DNA from 3 places in the Bradyrhizobium sp. USDA 4449 genome. Region 2 is predicted to be linked to each of the others. Evidence: predicted binding sites of a transcription regulator. Region 2 holds the regulator's gene; each other region holds the start of a gene.
The links. The regulator LexA, encoded in region 2, represses DNA repair genes until DNA is damaged. The targets are predictions, from matches to a motif close to TGTTCNNNNTGTGTTCNG.
Positions count from the first base shown of each region.

Region 1: ACVIIW_RS07305 (helicase-related protein) is a predicted target of LexA. The motif match lies at 2,391-2,408, and genes of this name have one in related genera.
Region 3: recA (recombinase RecA) is a predicted target of LexA. The motif match lies at 3,983-4,000, and genes of this name have one in related genera.

Region 1 covers NZ_JBSRYD010000001.1:1,526,357-1,534,092, reverse strand. The annotation lists gene rpmB (50S ribosomal protein L28) at 251-556, opposite strand; gene ACVIIW_RS07310 (DUF3108 domain-containing protein) at 1,131-1,940, shown strand; gene ACVIIW_RS07305 (helicase-related protein) at 2,513-5,884, shown strand; partial or broken gene ACVIIW_RS07300 (RNA-binding S4 domain-containing protein) at 5,895-6,164, shown strand; gene fdxA (ferredoxin FdxA) at 6,297-6,635, shown strand; gene ACVIIW_RS07290 (CarD family transcriptional regulator) at 6,985-7,736, shown strand, end outside.
Region 2 covers NZ_JBSRYD010000001.1:6,079,707-6,087,442, reverse strand. The annotation lists gene ACVIIW_RS28470 (glutamine--tRNA ligase/YqeY domain fusion protein) at 1-373, shown strand, start outside; gene ACVIIW_RS28465 (nuclear transport factor 2 family protein) at 410-796, shown strand; gene ACVIIW_RS28460 (DUF2171 domain-containing protein) at 886-1,119, shown strand; gene ACVIIW_RS28455 (ComEC/Rec2 family competence protein) at 1,216-3,501, shown strand; gene ACVIIW_RS28450 (hypothetical protein) at 3,512-3,946, opposite strand; gene ACVIIW_RS28445 (hypothetical protein) at 4,140-4,343, opposite strand; gene lexA (transcriptional repressor LexA) at 4,530-5,231, opposite strand; gene ACVIIW_RS28435 (molybdopterin molybdotransferase MoeA) at 5,408-6,619, opposite strand; gene ACVIIW_RS28430 (hypothetical protein) at 6,833-7,021, opposite strand; gene ACVIIW_RS28425 (HAD family hydrolase) at 7,170-7,736, opposite strand, start outside.
Region 3 covers NZ_JBSRYD010000001.1:6,864,741-6,872,476, reverse strand. The annotation lists gene ACVIIW_RS32455 (hypothetical protein) at 2,574-2,789, opposite strand; gene ACVIIW_RS32450 (hypothetical protein) at 3,092-3,274, shown strand; gene ACVIIW_RS32445 (hypothetical protein) at 3,683-3,898, opposite strand; gene recA (recombinase RecA) at 4,093-5,181, shown strand; gene ACVIIW_RS32435 (hypothetical protein) at 5,343-6,350, shown strand; gene ACVIIW_RS32430 (hypothetical protein) at 6,398-7,228, shown strand; gene gcvP (aminomethyl-transferring glycine dehydrogenase) at 7,495-7,736, opposite strand, start outside.

The sequences.
Region 1 (7,736 bases), 4.6 Mb from region 2:
GGGCGACGAAAGATTGCCGATCAACGGACGGGAGGCAAAGAAATTTGCTGCGAGGCAGCATGTGAGCTTCCACCAAAAGCATTGAAAAATGCTGACCCCAGAATCACGACCCAAGACAACTCTAACTTGCGCTTGCGATATTGTCGCACAACAAAAACGGCCGGATCTTTCGATCCGGCCGCCACTCAACTCTACTCGGCTAAGCCTACGCCACGCGACGCAACCTAGCCCCCGCCCAAACCTAGATCTCTTAGCTGGCCTTCTTGGCCGGCGCGTCGCCGACCTTCTTCTCGATGGCGCGCTTCAGCTCGACGGCGCGCGGCGAGAGGGCCGCGGTGTTGGCCTTGAGCAGGTAGGCATCGAGGCCACCATTGTGGTCGACGCTCTTCACCGCGTTGGTGGAAACGCGCAGGCGCACGTTGCGGCCCAGCGCTTCCGAGATGAAGGTCACGTTGACCAGGTTCGGCAGGAAGCGGCGCTTGGTCTTGATGTTGGAGTGGCTGACCTTGTGGCCGACGAGGGGGCCCTTGGCCGTCAGTTCGCAGCGGCGAGACATGCTAGAAATCCTTCGTTCGATCCCCCAACGATTGCGGCCGCCATCAGGGGCGCCACGGGGGCTAATTCTTTTGTCCTTGCAGGGAGCGGGCGGACGTATAGGGGGGAAGGGGCGGGACGTCAAGGTGACGGGCCGTTTTTGGCCCGTCATCCCGGGGGCGCGCCGGCGTGCGAACCCGGGATCTCAGGCCGCATGACAGGTGTCATCGCCCGCGCAGGCGGGCGATCCAGTATCCCAGAGGCCGGCGTTTGAGAGCTCGCTTTCACCAGATCCGCCGCGGCGTACTGGACACCCCGCTTTCGCGGGGTATGACAGCGGAATGGGTGGGCGAGGTGCGCCCGCCTGACGCACCCCCTCCAATCACCAAAACGGCAATGTTTGAAACGCCTTACCATCACATAAAGGGCGCAATCTCCTCCGAAAGAGTCCGGTGAGTTCCCGGCCTGTGGCTTCTGGATGCATTGCTTGGCGCCGCAACAGGCTTAAGTAACAACAACTCGCTTCCCGATTGGATCGTCTCGTGCACACCACCCCGCTCATTCCGCCCCGGCTGCGCGCGGCCGGCCGGCTGGCTCTGGCCGCTCTTGGCGGCCTGGTGCTGGCGTGGGGGGCCGCGCCCGCAGCGGCGCAAGGCAAGCTCGAGGCGCAATATGAGGCCTCGCTGGCAGGCATTCCGGTCGGCCGCGGCGCCTGGAACATCGATATCCAGGACGATGTGTTCTCGGCTGCGGCCTCCGGCGGCACCACCGGCATCCTGAAGTCGTTCGCGGGCGGGTCCGGCACCGGCGCTGCGCAGGGCCGCATCGTCAACGGCGCGCTGGTCGCGACCGCCTACCAGGCCTCCACCACCACCTCGAAGAAGACCGAGGAGATCCACATCACCCTCGACAAGGGCAATGTGAAGGAGTTCGGCATCATTCCGGAGCCGCCTGTCGATCCTGATCGCATCGTCGTCACCGAGGCGCATCGGCGCGGCGTGTTCGATCCGATGACGGCCTCGCTGGTGCGCGTGCCCGGAAACGGCGATCCCGTGTCGCCGGAGGCCTGCCACGGCTCGGCGCCCGTCTTTGACGGCCGCATGCGCTACGAGCTCAAGCTCGATTTCAAGCGCATGGAGACCGTGAAGGCCGAGAAGGGCTATCACGGCCCCGTGGTGGTCTGCGCGCTGTATTTCGTGCCCATCGCCGGCTACATCCCCGACCGCCCCGTGATCAAATACCTCGCCGCCCAGCGTAACATCGAGATCGCCTTGGCGCCGGTGGCGGGAACACGGGTTTTGGTCCCGTTCTGGCTGAAAGTGCCGACGCCGCTCGGGCCGGCGATGCTGGAGGCGACCAGCTTCGTCACCACGGCCCAGCCGCCGCGGGTCGCGAAGACGCAGTAGGTATTGGCCGCTCACATACGCCTCGACCGTCACCTTGAGGTGGCCGCTTCTTCAGCGGCCCTCGAAGGGCGACAGCCCGACTGTTTTCCGCGCGCAACCCGGCCGCGCCGTCCGGGCCGTCCATCCTTCGGGGCTCCCGGCGCGGCGCTCGCACCTCAGGACGACGGATGCGGCGGGAGACACCCGCCTCAGTAATATCAATGACTTACCTACTGTGCATGGGGTTGTTTCGGCGACATGCCTTCGAGCCCACCATTCCCGGGAATCCAATTGACTCCTCCCCGATTCTGATTCGACTCCGCGCCATCCCCAATTTAAGGAAATCCGTCATCGAAACGCCGCTTGTGCGACTGCGCAAAACTCCATCTAGTGCGATGGAAACAAGAGTCCCGCGACATGTTGCGTGAACGTATCGGGACTCCCGGGGGAGTCAGCGATTCGGCCGCGATTCGTTCTAGAGTCGTTCCGAAGCTTACAGCGAACGGGAAAAGCGTCGCAAAGTGAGACAGTTGCCCACCCGTCCGAGACAGCACTGACATTCGCCCCATCAGCTATTACCTGATCAGCCAGATATGCCCCTCTCGTCCTCCTCCTTCGCCTCCGACCGCGCGCTGTCCGATCGCGTGCCGGGCGCCGGCGTCACCGCCGTGCTCGGGCCGACCAACACCGGCAAGACCCATCTCGCCATCGAACGGATGCTCGCGCATTCCTCGGGGATGATCGGCCTGCCGCTGCGCCTGCTCGCGCGCGAGGTCTACAACAAGATCGTCGCCCGCGTCGGCCCGGAGGCCGTGGCGCTGGTCACGGGCGAGGAGAAGATCAAGCCGAGAAGTCCGCGCTATTGGGTGTCGACCGTCGAGGCGATGCCGCGCGACCTCGATGTGTCCTTCCTCGCCGTCGACGAGATCCAGATCGCCTCCGATCTCGAACGCGGCCACGTCTTCACCGACCGCATCCTCAACCGCCGCGGCCGCGACGAGACGCTGCTGCTCGGCGCTGCGACCATGCGGCCGATCATCGAGCGGCTCTTGCCCGGCGTCTCCATGATCACCCGGCCGCGGCTGTCCCAGCTGGAATTCGCAGGCGATCGCAAGATCACGCGCCAGCCGCGCCGGACTGCGATCGTCGCCTTCTCCGCCGACGAGGTCTACGCCATCGCGGAGCTGATCAAGCGACAGCATGGCGGCGCCGCCGTGGTGCTGGGCTCGCTCAGCCCACGCACGCGCAATGCGCAGGTGGAGATGTTCCAGAACGGCGACGTCGATTATCTCGTCGCCACCGACGCCGTCGGCATGGGCCTCAATCTCGACGTCGACCACGTCGCCTTCGCCTCCGACCGCAAGTTCGACGGCTATCAGTTCCGCCGCCTCACGCCGGCCGAGTTCGCGCAGATCGCCGGCCGTGCCGGGCGCGCCACGCGCAACGGCACGTTCGGGACGACAGGCCGCTGCGGCCCGTTCGAGCCTGAGCTGGTGAACGCGCTTCAGAACCACATCTTCGACCCCGTGAAGATGCTGCAATGGCGCAACTCGAAGCTCGATTTCTCCTCCCTCGCCGCGCTCCAGGTCTCGCTCAACCTCGCCCCCGGCCACGAGACGCTGACGCGCGCCCCGATCGCCGAAGACATGCGCGTGCTCGACCATGCCGCCCGCGACGTCGAAGTGCGCGATATCGCGCATGGCAAGGCCGCCGTGGAGCGGCTGTGGGAGGCCTGTCAGGTCCCGGACTACCGGAAGCTGTCGCCGGCCGCCCATGCCGAGCTGGTGACGACGCTCTACGGCTTCCTGATGCAGAAGGGCTGCATCCCCGATTCCTGGTTCGCCGCACAGGTCGACCAGGCCGACCGCATCGACGGCGATATCGACACCCTGTCGGCCCGGATCGCGCAAATCCGCACCTGGACCTTCGTCGCCAACCGGCCGGACTGGCTGAAAGACCCCGATCGCTGGCAGGGGACCACGCGGGAGGTCGAAAATAAATTATCGGATGCGCTCCATGAACGCTTGACTGAGCGTTTCGTTGATCGCCGGACCAGTGTATTGATGCGCCGCCTGCGGGAGAACACGAGCTTGAATACGGAAATCGGCAAGACCGGCGAAGTCATCGTCGAAGGCCATGTCATCGGCCGCCTCGATGGCTTCACCTTTGCACCGGATGCGGCGGAAGCCGGCTCCGATGCGAAAGCCTTGCAGGCTGCCGCGCAAGCGGTGCTCGCCGGCGAGATCAATACGCGCGCCGAAAAACTGGGCAACGCGCCGGACGACCAGTTCGTGCTGACCTCCGATGGCACCATTCGCTGGACCGGCGATGCCGTGGCGCGGCTGACCGCCGCAGAGGAGGCGCTGCATCCGCGCATCCGCATCATCTCCGACGAGCGCCTGACGGGTGGCCCCCGCGAGAAGGTGCAGGCGAGGCTCGACCTGTGGCTCAAGACCCACATCGAGAAGCTGCTCGGGCCGATGTTCGAGCTGTCGAAGGCGGAGGACGTCACCGGTATCGCCCGCGGCATCGCTTATCAGCTCGTCGAGGCGCTCGGCGTGCTCGAGCGTCCGAAGATCGCCAACGAGCTGAAGGATCTCGATCAGCCCTCGCGCGCGGTGTTGCGCAAATACGGCGTGCGCTTCGGCGCCTATCACATCTACTTCCCCGGCATCCTGAAGCCCGCCGCGCGTGCGCTCGCAGCCCTGCTGTGGGCGCTGAAGCAGGACAATGTCGATCTCTCGGCTCTGTCTGGCGCGCAGCATCTGGCCTCGTCGGGTCGTACCTCGTTTCCGGTCGACAAGAGCCTGCCGCGCGATGCCTATCGCGTGCTCGGCTACAAGCAGGCGGGCGAGCGCGCGGTCCGCGTCGACATCCTGGAACGTCTCGCTGACCTGATCCGCCCGGCGCTGGCTTGGCGGGATAATTCGCCGGGCGAAAAACCCGCCGGTGCATTCGACGGCCGCGGTTTCGTGGTGACGCAGGCGATGACCTCGCTCACCGGCTCCGCGGGCGAGGATTTCGCCTCGGTGCTGCGCGCGCTCGGCTATCGCATGGAGAAGCGTGCGCCGTTGCCGCCGAAGCCGGCCGCGCCTGCCGCTGCGGAGACGCCGGCCGCCGAAGCTTCCGCTGGGGCGCCTGCGACTGAGGAGACTGCGGCGGCTGTTGACGCTGCGACCGAAGCCGTCACCGTCGAAGACGCGCCCGGCATGGAGCAGCACGACGAGCCCGCGCACGAAGAGCCGGTCGAAGCAATTCCCGAAGGTCCCGTCACGCCCGAAGATGCCCCCGGCATCCCGCCGCCCGCGGAAGAGGCTGCTGCGCCCGCCGAGGCCGCCGCCGACGCCGCTCCGGCCGAGGCCGCGGCGACGGAAGCCGCTGCATCTCCCGATGCCGCTGCGCCTGTCGAAGCCGCAGCCACGCCCGCCGAGCCCGAGCTCGTCGAGGTCTGGCGTCCCGGCGGCCGTCACGAGGATCGCAAGCCGCGCCACGAGCGCCATCGCCATCAGCGCCACAACAACCACCGTCCTCAGGCCGGTGCTGAAGGCGCCTCGGCTGCGCCCGGCGAAGCTGCCGAAGGCGCGAGGCCGGGTGAGCGCCATCGTCACGGTGGCCATCGTCGCGATGGCGGCCGGGATTTCCGCAAGCCGCGCGAGGGTGGCGCCGAGGGCGCACCGCGCCAGGAAGGGCGCGACGATCGGAATCGCAGCTTCCAGGGCAAGGACCGCGACAACAAGGATCGCGATCGCAACCGCGACAACAAGAAGTTCGGCGGTGATCGTGACAAGGGCCGCGACAACAGGGGCCGCGACCGCGACAAGGGTCGCGACCGTCAGGGCGGTCCGTCGTTGCGTCCGTACGCCTCGAGCGCAAATCCGCGCGAGCGTGATCGTCCCGCCGATCCGAACTCGCCGTTTGCAAAACTCGCCGCGTTGAAGGAGCAGCTCTCCGGTCGCAAGGAGTAGTCCCACGACCGAGCGGCAGCGCCTCGACAAATGGCTGTGGCACGCGCGGGTGGTGAAGGCGCGAACCTCCGCGGTTGAGCTTGTCGTAACAGGACACGTCCGCATCAACGGCACGCGCGAGAAATCGCCGGGCCATGCGATCAAGGTCGGCGACGTCATCACGGTCGCGCTCGACAGGACCGTGCGCGTGTTGAAGGTGATGAATTTCAACGAGCGCCGCGGCGATGCCGCCTCGGCGCGTGTGCTCTACGAGGAGCTCGGCGACGCAAAGCGCAATTAATTGCGCATGTTATTCATTTCTTGGTCGATCAAGCACATAAAGCCGTCATGATCGCGCCTTCCCGACCTTGCAGCGCGGGGCCATCCGCGCTAGGCAAGCCGCGACTTTTAAAAGAGCTTTTCGGAGCGTTGGATGACTTACGTCGTCACTGAAAACTGCATCAAGTGCAAGTACACCGACTGCGTCGAGGTCTGCCCGGTCGACTGTTTCTACGAGGGTGACAACATGCTCGTCATCCATCCTGACGAGTGCATCGATTGCGGCGTGTGCGAGCCGGAATGCCCCGCCGACGCCATCAAGCCGGACACGGAACCGGGCCTGGAAAAGTGGCTCCAGGTCAATGCCGAGTACGCCAAGAGCTGGCCGAACATCACCCAGAAGAAAGAATCACCCGAAGACGCGAAGGAATTCGACGGTCAGGAAGGCAAGTTCGACAAGTATTTTTCTCCGAACCCCGGCTCCGGTGACTAAATTCCGGCGCAAACTTAACCCTAATACCGTCGTCAACGCCGAAAACCGGCCCTGAAGACCCCTAAATCATTGATTTTTGCGGGAAATGTGCTATATTGGGCACATTAAGCTGAACCCCCGTCAGCCCAGTAGGCCCCGTTGGGTTCCCGTGAAACCAAATGTCGAACAGGGGCGTGGCAGTTTCCGCGCGCAGGCTGTGTCACAGAAAACGCGTAAAAAGAGTACTTCAGCGAGGGCTTCCCATAAGGAGGCCAAAAAAGTCGCCGCGGCCAGCCGTAGCGCATCCAAGGGTCGGACCGCCGCCAAGGCGCCGCCGGCTGCAAAGTCCTCGAAGAACAAAAGAAGCGCAATGCCTAACAAGACTGCCAAACCGGCCGCGAAAGCGACCGTTGCCAAGCCTGCTGCCAAGCCTGTTCTTGCCAAGGCTCCCGTCACCAAGGCTCCCGCTGCCAAGCCCGCTGCTCCGAAGGCTCCTGTTGCTGCCGCCCCTGCCAAGGCCCCCGTTGCTGCTACCAAGCCGGCCGTGAAGGCCGCTGCACCCGCGCCGAAGGTCGAGGAAAAGAAGGTCGTGACCCAGCGTCAGGGCTTCAAGGCGCATGAATTCGTGGTCTATCCCGCTCACGGCGTCGGCCAGATCCTGGCCATCGAGGAGCAGGAGATCGCCGGCGCGAAGCTCGAGCTGTTCGTCATCAACTTCATCAAGGACAAGATGACGCTGCGCGTTCCGACGGCCAAGGTCGCCAACGTCGGCATGCGCAAGCTGTCCGAGCCCGCGCTGGTCAAGAAGGCGCTGGAGACGCTGAAGGGTCGCGCCCGCGTCAAGCGCACCATGTGGTCGCGCCGCGCCCAGGAATACGAAGCGAAGATCAATTCGGGCGATATCGTCGCGATCGCGGAAGTCGTGCGCGACCTCTACCGCTCCGAGTCGCAACCCGAGCAGTCCTACAGCGAACGTCAGCTCTATGAAGCGGCGCTCGATCGCCTGTCGCGCGAGATCGCGGTGGTGCAGCACTCGACCGAAACCGAAGCGGTCAAGGAGATCGAGGCCCAACTCGCCAAGAGCCCGCGCCGCAACGCCAAGGCGGAAGCCGCCGAGGGTGA
Region 2 (7,736 bases):
GGAGCTGCGCTGCACCTACGATCCCGCGACCAAGGGCGGCAACGCGCCTGACGGCCGCAAGGTCAAGGCGACCATGCACTGGCTGCCGGCCGCAACGTCTGTCCCTGCGGAGATCCGCATCTACAACCAGCTCTTCGCCAACCCGAGCCCGGATGCCTCGAACTTCGCTGCTGACCTCAACCCGCAATCGCTGGAGATCCTCTCCGACGCCCGGATCGAGGCATCGGTCGCGGAAAGCAATTCGAGCGAACCGATGCAGTTCGAGCGCCAGGGCTATTTCGTGCGCGACAAGGACTCCACGCCCGGCAAGCCGGTGTTCTCACGCACCATTGGCTTGCGCGATACGTTCGCCAAGGAAGTCGCCAAGGGCTGAGGCAAATGGCTGAGGCAAAGGGCTGAGGGACGCAAGATGTGCAGTGCAGCCGACGCCGCCGTTTCCGCCATCATCGCGAAATGGTGCGCCGGCTTCGCGACCCTCGATGCGGTTGCGCTATCGTCGCTTTATTCAAAGAACGCATTCTTCTTCGGCTCCAACCCGAAGCTCTATCGGGGCAGGAATGGCGTGGCCGATTACTTCAACGGCCTGCCGCGCTGGCGCAGGCCGAGCGCGGCGTTCTCCGAGGTGCAGGCGGCGCAGGCAGGGGCCGATACGATCAACATGGGCGCGACCATCACGTTCGACCTGGCGGGCGAACGGCCTGACCTCGTCGTCAAGATGAGCTGGGTCATCATTCGCGAAGACGGCGACTGGAAGATCGTCAATCACCACGCCTCGGCGAAGGCGCCGTTGATCTGACAGTTGCGCCGCGCACGGCATCGTCATTCCGGCGCTGGAAACGAATGCGCGGGCGCCGGGTTGAGGTGGATCCACAGGAGCATCCCACCATGCAGAACATCGCTGAGCATATGGAAGTCATCGGCGCCGACGGTGTCCATATCGGCACGGTCGACAAGGTCGAAGGCAATCGCATCAAGCTGACCAAAAAGGACAGCGGCGAGGGCAGCCACAAGGGCCACCACCATTTCATCGACAAGGGCCTGGTTGCCGATGTCGAGGGCAACAAGGTTCGGCTGTCCGCCAAGGCCGATGTCGCCGTGACGATGGAAGAGGAAAAGTAGGGCGGAAGCCTCTTCGTTCCCGATTTGTGCCGCTATCCGTGCCGCCGCACGTTCCGGTAGCTTCCGTGCAGTAGCGTAGCGCAGGGTTGCTGAGGGATGGCGGAGCCGGGCCGGCCACAACGTGCCTCGCAAGGTATGGCCGGGACCTGGCCCGGCAGCGGCCGAACAGCGTCGGCCGGCGGCTTTGTGCCGGCAGGCTTCGGCGTCTGGTCGTCGATCGCCGGAAAGCTGGGTGATTGGGCGAAGGCCGAGGCCGGCGCTGGACGACTGTTCCCATGGGTCCCCATCGCCTTCGGCTGCGGCATCGCGCTGTACTTCGCCGCCGACCATGAGCCGGTGCTCTGGGTGACGGTCGCGACGGCGGGCGCGTCGACGCTTGGCGCGGTTCTGTTGCGGCGGAGCCGGTGGTTTGCACCCGCGATCATGATCGCGGCGGTTGCGGCCGGTCTTGCTGCGGCGACGTGGAGGACAGCAAGCATCGCCCACGCCGTGCTCGCAAAGCCGCTTTATTCCGTGTCGCTGTCGGGCTTCGTCGAGACCCGCGACATTCGCGAACGCACCGACCGGTTCGTGCTGCGCGTCACCGCGATGGAGGCGCAGCGCGGCGACGTCAAGCTCGAGCGCGTCCGCCTCTCCGTGCGCAAGGGGACGGCGCCCGATGTCGGCAGCTTCGTGCAGTTGAAGGCCCGGTTGATGCCGCCGCTGTCGCCGTTGCGGCCGGGCAGCTACGATTTCTCGCGCGACATGTTCTTCCAGGGCATCGGCGCGTCCGGTTTCGCGATGGGGGCGATCACGACGGTGACGCCGCCGGTGTCAGGCGGATTGCAGTTGCGCTATGCTGCGCTCATGCAGGGCCTGCGCGATGCGATCGACGCGCGGATCCGCGCCGTGCTCGACGGCGACAACCGCGCAATCGCGACCGCGCTTTTGACCGGCCGCCGCGATGCGATCACCACGCCCGTCAACGATGCGATGTTCGTCTCGGGGCTTGGCCACGTGCTGTCGATCTCCGGCTATCACATGGCGGTCGTCGCTGGAGTCGTCTTCTTCGCGGTCCGCGCGCTGTTGGCGCTGATCCCCGGGCTGGCGGCCGGATTCGCAATCAAGAAATGGTCGGCGGCCGCGGCGCTGATGGCCTCCGCATTCTATCTGCTGCTCTCGGGCGCGGAGGTCGCAACCCAGCGATCGTTCTTCATGACCGCGGTGGTGCTGATTGCCGTGATCGTCGACCGTCGCGCGATCACGTTCCGCACGCTGGCGGTGGCGGCGCTGATCGTGCTCGCGGTTGCGCCGGAAGCGCTGGTGCATCCGAGCTTCCAAATGTCGTTTGCGGCGACGCTCGGGCTGGTGGCAATGGTGCAGATCGGGATGCCGAACCTGCTTGCCTCGCCCGATCATTCGACGACGGCGCGGATTGCGCTGTGGGGCGGCCGCGAGATCGCGATGCTGTTCATGGCTTCCATGATCGCGGGGCTTGCGACCACGCCCTATGCCGCCTTCCATTTTCACCGCGTCACGCCCTACGGCGTGCTCGCCAATCTCGGTGCGATGCCCGTCGTCTCGGCGCTGGTGATGCCGGCCGGGCTGTTGGGACTGCTCGCGGCTCCGTTCGGGCTGGACGGCGTGTTCTGGTGGCTGATGGGGATCGGCATCGACTGGATGATTGTGGTCACCCGCTGGGTGGCGGCATTGCCAGGGGCTATCGGCCATGTCGGCGCCTTCGGCACCGCGCCGCTGGTGACGGCGAGCCTGGGGCTTGTCCTGATGGGGCTGTTGCGCACGCCGCTGCGCTGGTCGGGTGCGATCGTGCTTGCGGTCGCAACGATCTGGGCCTTGTCGGTGCGGCAACCCGACATTCTCATTGCCGCCGACGGCCAGAACGTCGCGGTGCGCGGCAAGGATGGGCAGCTGCATCTGATCAGGACGAAGAAGGACAATTTCCTTCTCAAGGAGTGGCTCGCGGCGGACGCCGACCCGCGCGATGCCGCCAGCGCTTCGCTCGGCGACGGCGTGTCGTGCGACGATGCCGGCTGCGTGACGCCGCTTGCCGACGGCCGCATGATTGCGCTGGCGCTGCGCATCGACGCGCTGGCCGACGATTGCAGCCGCGCAGCGCTGGTGGTGACGGCGAGGCCTGCGCCGCCCGATTGCGCTGCAATGGTGATCGATCGGCCGCGTCTGGCGAGCCAGGGCGCGCTTGCGCTGACACAGCGCGGTGACGGTTTTGCGGTTCAGCCGGTGAGAGCGAGGGGCGCAAACCGCTCCTGGTCGCCGGTGGCGCCCGGCGATGCAGATTTCGGCCAAACCCTCAAGCCACGGTCGGCAGCTCCGCGGACCAAAGACGCAACGCCGTCGGAGGCCGACCTTCAGGCCGAGGACTAGAATCGACGCTTCAGCCGATCGGCAGGCGTGGCGGCGTCGTGCGACTGTCGGCGGCCACTTGCGGCTTGTGCTCGCGCTCGCCGAGCGGCTGGGTCACGGGCAGTTGCAGCACGGTTGCGCGCTGGCCTTCGACGAGCTGCGTCACCAGCACGTATTTGCCATCGGGGAATTCGATCGCGTCGTGATGGCGATCGGGAATGTGCGGATCAACCTTGCCGAACTTGCCTACGCGGGAATTGATGGTGCGGGTCCAGATCCACCTGTTGTCGTAGCGGACGTTGTCGGCGAAGGCGAGCTCCGTTCCCGGAAGCAGGCAGACCGCGACCGACATGTCGGCTTCAGAGGCGAAGCCGCGCGTCGAGGTGCCGCGGAACGTTGTCGTGACGATCGTCTCGCCGACTTCTGCGGGACGCGTCGCGACGGCATGCAAGCTATAGTCACACATCGGGTGCTCCTCATCGGGGATAGCAACCCGCGCCTCTGTCCTGGAGGCGCCGGCCTCTATCAGAGTTGAAGCCTGCAAGACTCTGCTTGGTTGTAGGCAAATCTGCGGCTCCGATCCGCGAGCCGCAATCACATTATCTTTCCCGAACGGCTGGGAACAAAGCTTGCCTCCGTGCATTTGGGAGGCTTCGCGCTCAGCGTCCGGCCGGCGCGGACCAGCCGGAATATTGCCAGCCGGGCTGCGCCTGTTGCTCGATGGCGTTGCGGGCATCGCGGATCTGCGCGCTCGTCGCCTGCGGCACCTTGCCGAGGCGATGCTGCGCATGCGCAGCAAAGGCGTGCGATCCGGACGCTGTGATCAGCGTCATCGTGACGGTGCTCAGGATGATCTTGCCCATCATTCTCTCCTCAGTCTCCCTGGAGGCCCATCGAAGCGAGTGTGCTTCGTTGCGGCATGCCGGGGATGTAGGGCTGGAGAGGTGGCGGGATAATCTGTGCAGAACCAGAAAGTCTATCCAGCCGGAGCGGACAATCGTCCGCTCCAATCGTTGATCGCAGTCACCGATCGCGCGAGAACGTGGCGCTCAGTACTTGCGATAGAGACCGATCAGCTTGCCCTGGATCTTGACCCGGTTGGGGGGCAGGATGCGGACCTCATAGGCGGCATTCGCTGGCTCGAGCGCGATCGAGGCGCCGCGGCGACGGAAGCGCTTCAAGGTGGCTTCCTCGTCGTCGATCAGGGCGACGACGATGTCGCCAGTGTCGCAGCTCTCGTTGCGCTGGATGAGGGCCATGTCGCCGTCGAGGATGCCGGCGTCCACCATGGAATCGCCGCGCACTTCGAGCGCATAGTGCTCGCCCGCGCCGAGCATGTCGGGCGGAACGCTGATAGTGTGGCTGCGGGTCTGCAAGGCTTCGATCGGCGTACCGGCCGCGATCCGGCCCATGACGGGCACCGCGACGGGACGCTCGCCCTCATCCGCCGGCGGGCTCGACGTCATGCGCACCTTGCCGAGGTTGCCCTCGATGACGCTCGGGGTGAAGCCGCGGCGACTGCCGGCGGCGGCCTGGAGCTCGGGCAGCTTGATCACCTCGATCGCGCGGGCGCGGTTGGGCAGACGGCGGATGAAGCCGCGCTCCTCGAGCGCAGTGATCAGGCGGTGGATGCCCGATTTCGAGCGCAGATCGAGCGCGTCCTTCATCTCGTCGAAGGAGGGCGGCACGCCGCTTTCCTTCAGCCGCTCGCTGATGAACCGCAGGAGCTCGTATTGTTTGCGCGTTAACATCTCGACCAAAATCCCCCTGGTGATGTCATTCAATTCCGAGACGCTGAATTCAGCCATAAGCCGCTACATGCTCGAAACAAATCATGAACGGACACTATATGTTCGATACATGTTCCGCAACTGCTTAATTTACCGTGAACGCGACCAAGTTCGCGGAACGCACGCGAACGAAGCGGTCAGACGGGCAGCCGCAGCACCTCGCAAGCGGTGCCTGCTTCGGCCTTCGGCGCGAACGGTGCGCGCACGAGAAGTGCCTGTGCCGCAGCCAGATTCGAAAGCAACGAGGAGTCCTGATGATCGACGGGAACGGCGACCAGCGTGCCGTCGTCACGCTCTGCCAGCCGCGCGCGCAGATAATCTTCGCGCTGATCGTTGGCGCCGACATCGCGGCCGAGCACGGCGCGCTCGCGGCGATGATGAACCGCCGAACGCCCCGACAGCGCGCGAATCAGCGGGACCAGAAACAGGAAAGCGCAAACGTAGGATGATACGGGATTGCCGGGCAGGCCGATCACGCGCATCGATCCCAGTTGCCCGTTCATCATGGGCTTGCCCGGTCGCATCGCGATCTTCCAGAACGCCATCGAGATACCTTCGTCCCTCAGTGCCTGTTGCACCAGATCGTGGTCGCCCACCGAGGCACCGCCGGTCGTGATCAGGATGTCGGCGCCGCTCTCGCGCGCGCGGCGGATGCCCGATGTGGTGGCGGCAAGCGTATCGGCCGCGACCCCGAGATCGATCGTGTCGGCACCTTCGCTGCGAGCCAGAGCATGAAGGGCATAGCCATTGGAATAGACGATCTGGCCGTGGCCGGGCGTCGAGCCCGGCATCACCAGCTCATCGCCGGTGGCGAGGATTGCGACCGTCGGCCGGCGGCGGACCGCGAGTTGCGGATGGTTCATCCCGGCGGCGAGTGCGAGGTCGCGCTCCGTGAGCCGCGTGCCGCTGCGCAGGAGCACGTCGCCCTCGCGGAAGTCGATGCCGGCCGGGCGGATGTGTCGTCCGGTGATGGCGGCTTCCTTGATCGTGATGCACTCGCCGTCGGCGACGGTGTCCTCCTGGATCACCACGGCATCCGCGTTATCGGGAACGACGCCACCGGTGAAGATCCGCACGGCTTCGCCGGCGCCGACCCTTCCAGCAAACGGCCGGCCGGCTGCGACTTCGCCGATCACCGTGAGCCGTGTGTCGACCTTGGCCGCATCGCCCGCACGCACGGCATAGCCATCCATCGCCGACATCGCCTCAGGCGGCTGCGTCCGCCGCGCCGCGACATCGCGCGCAAGCACGCGATGAAAGGCCCGATCGAGCGCAACTGTTTCCTCAGCCAGCGGCTCCGCTCCCGCGAGCACGGCAGCAAGCGCATCGGATACCGGCATGAGGGCCACGGTGAAAACTCCAGCTACGCCCATTCGGGCAAATCAGCGGCGAGAGTTCTAGCCGAGCGGGAGCGTCCAGGCAAAGCAGCCGCACAAGATGATTTATCCCACCCCTGGAGCCGTGGGACGAAGCTGGAGGTTCAGCCGGGGCATGATCTGGAGAGCGACGCATACCGGCACAACGACGGCCAAGGCAAAGACAAGAGCCGTGGCCAGCATCGGTCAGGTCCCCGGCGGCTCGCTCGGACTGACATCAGGCGCTTTGGGATTCTTGTCGGGCATTGGATCGGCCTGGGCCTTCAGGTCGGCGGCCTTGCTGATCAGTTTTGCGGAGAGCTCAGAATTCGAGGTGGTCCTGGCGTATTTCATCAGCAGGGAGGCCTGCTTGGTGAGGTAGGTTTTGCCCAACACGATGATAAGTCCGATGTAGAATTCCCAACGGACTATAGAGTCCGGAGCCGGGGATTCCGTTCCCGGAACTCTGTACAAAAATGCACAAAGGGTTTTGGTTCCCGAGTTCCAGTGAAATTGCCTCCGGAATCAGAGCCAGGGTGCCAAGTCAGATCCCCAGCGCCTTCAGGGCATTTCCGACGTCGGTCGGCGAGGTCACATGCACCGCGGTCAGGCCGCGCGCCCGTGCACCTTCGACGTTCTCGGCGAGATCATCGAAGAACACGATGCGGTTCGCGGGCACCCCCATCGCGGCGACGACATGGTCGAAGGCCTCCGCATCGGGTTTGCGCAGGCCGATGCTCGAGGACAGGTAGAGCTCGCGGAAATGCCCGAGCAGGTCGGCATATTCCTTCGAAAAAAAGTCCACATGGGGGCGGTTGGTGTTGGAGAAGGCATAGACCGGCATCTGCTTCGCCGCACGCGGCAGCAGCTCCGCAATATCAGGCATCTCGCCGGCGAAGATCGCGTTCCATCCTTCGAGGAGCTGCGCATCCGAGATGCCGATGCCGAGCGATGCGCGCAGCGAGGCAAAATAGTCCTCGTCGCTGATCTTGCCGACCTCGTGCAGCCGGTAGGCCTCGCTGTCGCGCATATAGCGCGCGACGATGGCTTCCGGCTCGCAGTCGGCATGTCGCGCCCAGCAGGTGATCGCCTTGGAGAAATCGATGTCGAG
Region 3 (7,736 bases), 790 kb from region 2:
GGTCACCTCCACGATTCACCTCTCCGTGTCGGCTAACATGTTGAGCGCGACAATATTCCACAAGAGAAATTTGCCGTTAAGTCGAGGAAAATTCACGAAAATCCCGAAAGCGCGCGCGCTTCGAAACAAGCGAAATCAGATTCCGAAAGGCGGAGCCGATGGACGCGCGCTTTCGGCCAGGAACTCTGTTCATGGCCGGAGAACCACGGGCAGGGATTCCGGGCCGAGCGGGTCCGGCGTTTCGAAGACTTGTCGCGTGATGGCGACCCGGACGAGTCGGACAGACGCCGATGACTCACGAACTCACGCACGCGCGCGCCGCGAGCCCTCACAAGAAAAAACCCCGCCAGGGGAGAGCCGGGCGGGGAGAAGGTTATTGGAGGCTGAGGTGCTGGGCTGCAACACCATAGCCCTGTGACCGTAGCCCGCTCAGCTTACGACAGCCTGACAAGGCAGGATCCGACCCGATGTCGACTTGCGCAGTCAAGCTTCAGACCCACGCGCCGAAAACAGAAAACCCCGCTCGGGGCAGAGCGGGGTCGACTGGGTATGGAGACCCGATGTTGGTCGATCGGGTGAAGCAACGCTAGAGCATTCGGCTGACAAACGCCTTACGCAAGCTTTTGTGCGTGGCTTGCGAAAAGGCCGCGCGTCCCAATTCAGACATCCGGCCGCACAACTTAGGACACATCCGTTGGCGACACTTTGCGGGCACGGCGAAGCCATGGGGGATACGTGGCGCGTCGATAGCGGGGTGGCATCATGGATAAGGTTGAGCGGTCATTTGCCGCCGCGACGGCGGCCGGCTTCGTGGTGTTGGTGATCGGGGTCGTGCTATTGGTGCTGATGTAGCCGCACGGGCGCTTGCGGCGTGTTGCCGAAGCGGCTTGCCGCAAAACGCGAAAACAACCCCATGCACAGTAGGCATCGACCGGTAAGAAGCGCGGCCTTACTTGCAGCAGTGTACCGGTCTGGACGGACGCGCACGGAACCGTGCCGTAAGAGCAAAACACGCATCAGTCAGCCCAGTCTGCGAATCAACTGGGGCCGCTGGAACGCTTGGCTCATTGCCGAGTTTTCCCGATGCCCTTCCCCAAGGGCGACCCCAAGTGAATGGCCCCGGCTCATGCCCCCAACCCTGCGAGCCGGGGCTTTTTTGTTCGCCCGGGAGGCAGATTAGGACAGCATTGCGAACGGTAATTGTCCGGAATCCACTTGGCTTTTTGGTAACGCTACGGTGGTTATTGCCGGGGCTGGATTTCATCCCGAACAAGATTGTAACCGGCAAGGGGTCGCTGAGAAGCGGCCCCTTTCGATTCAGGCACCCGCAGAGGTGAATGCCGGTCCATCCGACGCGCTTCTGCTTCTTGCCGATGTGGTCCCACGTCTCATCAAGCTCGATGCGACGGGACGCTTGTACACCACGCGCAGGCGGGTCCAGCAGATTCAGCCTAGGACGCTTGGGGCCGAATACGACCGTACCCGGTACGACGGCCGAGTTGCGCGAGAAGTTGACGATGTGTCTTGACGCATCAAAGACATGAAAGAGGCCGCCAACTGAAGGCGGCCTTGATCTCTCCCCTTGGAAATTTAAACGGCCCCGATGGGAGGGGCCGCCAACCCGCGTGACGCGGGTTTTCCTCCAGCAGTCGGGGGGCTGTCCTATCTGGCTGGGGGCTCCGAACAGACGCGCGGCGAAAGCCATCGTTCCTGAAAAAAATGCCAAATTTCTCGGTCGGAGAACGACGGCGTTGGCTGGACGAACTCGCCCAACCGAGGCGGCCTCATTGCCGAGTTTGGTGCTCCAAGATGTAAGCGCGGTAGTCCATGGCAGTCGTTCCCGAAGCCCAGCTACATGGCTGCGGTGCACCAGGAAGGTACGAGGCAGAGCCTTGTCGCGGCGTGCCAGGTGTATTCGAGTTGGTGCGCTCGCGGCCCCGGCGTCACATCCTCTCTCCAGTCCCACAAGGTACCCGGAGCCGCTGCACCGCACACGTTGATTAGGATACTCCGAAATGAGTGCTCCTTTGTTTCAAGCACCATTATAGGCGGATGGGCGTACAGTCGGGTGGCCTTCGGGCTCGGATTCCAGCCCCGGAGCTCGTTGAGCAGGCGGCCCCGCCATGTGTATCAGCGTTGGTGGGGCCGCTGCATATTTGCAGCCTCAAAATTCTGATAATCAGACCAATTGGGCCGTAGCTCATGCCGACCTACATGCGTGTGTATCGCGTGATTTTTGCTATGCGCGCGCCATGCATTGACGAGCATCTCCCATCGATCGCCTCAACGGGGCAAAGCCCATCGGGTATTCCTCGCCAAGCGGTCCCGCCGATAAGGATGAAGCCCGGGGACGGAGCGTGCTCGCGACATTTTGCACGCGAATTCAAAAGAGCATCGCACAGCGCGCCTCTTTGATGCGGCCATGCAGCCCGAGCTTCTCCGCGGATTGCGAGATCGATGTGTGGGAATGACGGCGCCGCCGAACGACGGCGTTGCGGCGGTTAGAGACCTGATGCTCGGCAAGCCATCGCTAGTCGCCAGTCACCATGGGTGCGGCCAGGCCGGGGCTCAAATCAGGTTGAGTTCCTTGGATCCGGAGACTGCAAGCCTGTTACCGGAGGCAGGTCCTCCTTTGGGAAGGGCTCCTGGGTCTTGCGTCCGAGAAAGGTGTCTGGCTTTGGCAGTTTCAGCACCTCGCATGCTTGCGCGATCAGCTCCCGTATTCGGGCATTCTGTTCGGCAATCTCCGCAGCAAAATGGCGGACAAAATAGACGGGCTTATCCGTCATGGCGGTGCTCCCTGTTGTGCAGGCGGGAGCGCTCTCGGTCTCTCAGCCACCGACGCCTACGGGCAGAGCCTCGGCCGGTGATGAGGGGCAAACTATCTCACGTCACTTTGGTTCAAAAGTGAACTTAGGACGCTAGCCAGAACAAACTGGGACAATGAGGGTCAAATACGGACAGTACCGATTGCTTGGCGCTGGCCCCCAGTGGCCCAGTTTGGGGCCACCTCGAACGTCTATTCGTCCGGGGAACACGATAGGCTTCAAATCCATTATGGGGACGGAGACCCAATTGAGGGATTGGTGTCATGGGCATCGAGCGTATGCATTCACCCACGTACTTCCGAAATCGAGCGGAAGAGTTCCGCACCAAGGCTGACAATTGCGAGCATGAGGAAGTGAGACAGTCGCTCCGCAAGGTGGCCAAGAACTACGACCAGTTGGCCCAGCGCGCCGCACGCATCCGCACCGTCCAAGACGCCGCAGAGTAAGGCCGCCTCGGTTGCGGCCTCTTTCAATTTGCAGGGACCTGCAACTTGGTTGGCGGCGCATCAGTGGCAACCAGAGATTCCGCTCGCGACGTTCGTCAGCGGCAAGACATACATCGTGGAGCGGCAACGGCTGGAGGTTGATCCGTCTGTCGACCGATACAAGCGCGGGATGGCAAACCTATCAGCCGCGCTCTAAATGAAAGAAGGCCCCAACCGAGGCGGCCTTAGTGCATCTTGCGCCGTAGCTTTTGGATGATCTTCCGCAACTCGGCGGCGTACTCCTCAACGCGGCGCCGCGCCTCCTCTAGCCGGGTTGGCTTAGGCGCAGGGCGTTTCTCTGGGGTGGACTCCTCCACAAACTGAGGCTTGAGCCCGGGGGACCATCGGCCATTGAGCCAAACAATGGCCTTACCGTTCCAGCTCCTTCAATATGCGGTCACGGTCGTCAATATGCAGCGACTGCGTTTCCCTCATGGTCGCCAGCACGGCCAGCGCGCCCTCGACATCGTGTTGGTGCCGGTCAAGCTCCGATATCAGCCCCTCCTGCTTGGCAAGAAGCTTCAGGCCATCGGCAATGTGGCGCTCGGCTATCGCTAAATGCTCGTGCAGCATGGCGCGGTCCATCCCGCACCTTACAGCGAATTAGGACACTGCGCAGAACAAACTGGGACACCAGGGGTCAAATACGGACACTACCCCTTTTCCCAAAAGAACATATTGCGAACCTAGAACAAACGGTGTACGTTGTTTTTATCGACGAGCCGCCCCGCCAACCGTTTGTCCCCCGCGCGAATCCTCGCCATAAGGAGCACGACCCAATGTCCACCACTGCCCTGCGTATCGTCGAAGGATCTTCCATGGACAAGAGTAAAGCTCTCGCTGCCGCGCTCTCCCAGATCGAGCGTCAGTTCGGCAAGGGCTCGGTGATGAAGCTCGGCAAGAACGACCGTTCGATGGATATCGAGGCGGTCTCGTCGGGCTCGCTGGGGCTGGATATCGCGCTCGGCATCGGCGGCCTGCCCAAAGGGCGTATCGTCGAGATCTACGGGCCGGAATCCTCGGGCAAGACCACGCTGGCGCTGCACACGGTGGCGGAAGCCCAGAAGAAAGGCGGTATCTGCGCCTTCATCGACGCCGAGCACGCGCTCGACCCGGTCTATGCCCGCAAGCTCGGCGTCAATATCGACGAGCTCCTGATCTCCCAGCCGGATACCGGCGAGCAGGCGCTGGAAATCTGCGACACGCTGGTGCGCTCGGGTGCGGTGGACGTGCTGGTGGTCGATTCGGTCGCGGCGCTGGTGCCGAAGGCCGAGCTCGAAGGCGAGATGGGCGATGCGCTGCCGGGCCTGCAGGCCCGTCTGATGAGCCAGGCGCTGCGCAAGCTCACGGCCTCCATCAACAAGTCCAACACCATGGTGATCTTCATCAACCAGATCCGCATGAAGATCGGGGTGATGTACGGATCGCCGGAGACCACGACCGGCGGCAACGCGCTGAAGTTCTACGCCTCGGTCCGCCTCGACATCCGCCGTATCGGCGCGATCAAGGAGCGCGACGAAGTGGTCGGCAACACGACGCGCGTGAAGGTGGTGAAGAACAAGCTGGCGCCGCCCTTCAAGCAGGTCGAGTTCGACATCATGTACGGCGAGGGCGTTTCCAAGATGGGCGAGATCCTCGATCTCGGCGTCAAGGCCGGCATCGTCGAAAAGTCCGGCGCCTGGTTCTCTTATGACAGCCAGCGCCTCGGTCAGGGTCGCGAGAACTCGAAGGCGTTCTTGAAGTCCAACCCCGACATCACCGCCAAGATCGAGACCGCGATCCGCCAGAACTCCGGCCTGATTTCCGAGCAGATCCTGGCCGGCACGCCCGAGAGCGACGCCGACGGCGAGGAGCCGGCGGACGAGTAGACCGGGTTGTTGTTTTGAGCATGATCTGATCGGAAAACCGCTACACACTTTTCCGGATCATGCTCCAAGAGTTTTCGCGAGGAGCGGGCGCTGAGGACGTTGAGTTGCCGACGTCGGCAGTGCCCATTTCTTTTTGCGCGTTGTCGTGATCGGCTGGTGTGATGCGAGCAAAGACGAAGCTCATCGTGACGACTGACTCGTCCATCGCCGGCGCCATCCAACAGGCGGGCTGTGCCGACCTCGTGATCGCGATCGAGCGTCGGCTCGTGTGGGGACGATTGCCGTCCGCTGCGGAGCGCGATGCGTTCTTTGCGCCGCGCGCGACGCAGCCTCAAGGGCTTCACTGGCTCGACGATACGCCGTCCTGGCGTCTCGATGAATCGGGCCTGAAGGGTCACGGATTGATCGAGCTGTTGTCAGAATGTGGCTCGGCCGAATTGTGGATCGGGTGGGAGCCGAACGCCCAATTGCTTCTGCTCTGGCTGCTCGATCATTGCAGCAGCGAGGACGCGGCGGTCTCCAAGCTCATGATGCGTCAGCTGAACGGCGCTGCTGGTGCTGCCGATCCAGGGCAATTTGCGCAACTCAACCCGCCGATGGTCAGGCCTACACATGATCACCTCGAACTGGCCGGTCGTCTCTGGCGGGCTTATCGTGAGCCGACGCCGCAGGCTTGGTTCGATCTCCTCAAGGCGGATTTGAGTCTGTTTCCACAACTTGAGCAATCGATCATTGATCTGCTCGAAGAGCTTCCGGGCGTCACATCTGGTCTGGGAGCTACGGAGACGCGGATCCTGGAGCTGGTTGCGCCTGGCGTAGCGCGGCCCTTCGACGTCTTTCCGGGACATCAGAAGCGCAACGAGAGTCGCGTCTTCGACTATTGGGAAGTCGGAGCGCTGCTCGACGGGCTCGTCCGCTCTCCGGTGCCGGCCGTGTCCGGGCTGGAGGAAGGGCCATTTACATTCGACATGCACAACGATGCCCTCCGTCACGCGCGGTACAAGCAATCCCGGTTGTTGCTCACCGAGTTCGGCAAAGCGGTGCTTGGTGGCTACGAGAATTTTCTGCGGCACAACCGGATCGACCGGTGGTGGGGCGGTACCCACCTGACCAGCGAACGGCTGTGGCAGTGGGACCGGGAGGCCTTTTCACTCATCGCTCCTGATTAATGCGTACGCGTCGTCAGAGCGTTGCGTAGCAATTTTGACAGACAATCGTGTCCCATTTGATCTTAGCCACGAATGATCCTGCCGAAGACGTGCTCCGGGGGTCAGGCCTCGCGAACCTCACGCTCGGGTTCTATCTTCGTTTCGTTTGGAGGAAATTGCCTTCCGAAGAACAGCTTTTGATGGGGCTGGAGCGGCGATCAGCCAAGCACTGCAATCCCGGCGACCATTGGCTCGACGGCGTTTGTCGTGGCTCGCTGGAAGGCTTCGGCAGCCGCGATATCGGTTTCTTCGAGCTTTGTGCAAAGTTCGACTCGATTGAAATCTGGGTCGATCCTCTCGCTAACGATCAGCTCGTGCTCGTCTGGCTGCTCGACCTTCTTCGCCCTTACAAGGAGATCACGACGAAGCTGAGCTTCGTGCATACGGACGACATTGTTGCAAATTATGCACCGGAATCGGTCGCAAAATGGAAGCTGCCGGCCTTCAAGGTGACCGACAACCATTTGGCGACGGCGAGCCGCGCCTGGAGAGCCTACCGGGCTGAAACCCCAGAGCCCTGTTTCGATTTGCTGATGACGGATCTGACGATCCTGCCGAGACTTCGATCGGCGCTCATTGCGGTGCTTGAAGAGCTTCCGGACAGCGTGACGGGCCTGGGTGCCAGCGAAATGGACCTGCTGGATTTTGTGGACCAAGGGTACACCGACCCGGGGCGCATCTCCGAGGCGAGGTGGCTTCGCGATGTATTCGACGGATCCGACGCGCAAGATGCCCTGATCGAACTGGGGGGACATTCGGTCCCGCCGGTCCTGTTGGGCGATCCATCGTTCGACAATGAGGATCGCTACTTCGGCAGGAGCGAGTGGAGGTCACGCTGACTGAGCTTGGGCGTTCACTTGTAGCGCGCAAAGACGATATGTGGCGTCACAACCGGATCAAGCGCTGGTGGGGCGGGACCGAGTTGACCAGCGAGCGGCTCTGGCGATGGGATCGCAAAAGCCGATTGTTGGTTGCGCCTTAGAGGCGCGCTCGGCGCCACAGCTGGGCAAAGGCGCGCAAGCGCCGTGCCCACCATCTTTCACACCGGATGCAAAGGTTGTGGGCACGCTTCGCTTTGCCCGCCCTACGAAACCACCGTCGCGTCCTACTCCGCCGCCTCCGCGTAATCGCTCACCGGCGGGCAGGAGCACACCAGATTACGATCGCCGTAGACATTGTCGACGCGCCCCACCGGGCACCAATATTTGTCGGTGCGCGAGACGCCCGCGGGGAAGCAGCCTTCGCTGCGGGCGTAGGCACGCTTCCAATCGTCATCGGCGATGTCGTGCACGGTGTGTGGGGCGTGGCGAAGCGGCGATGCCTCGATCTTGAAGCGACCGGCCTCGA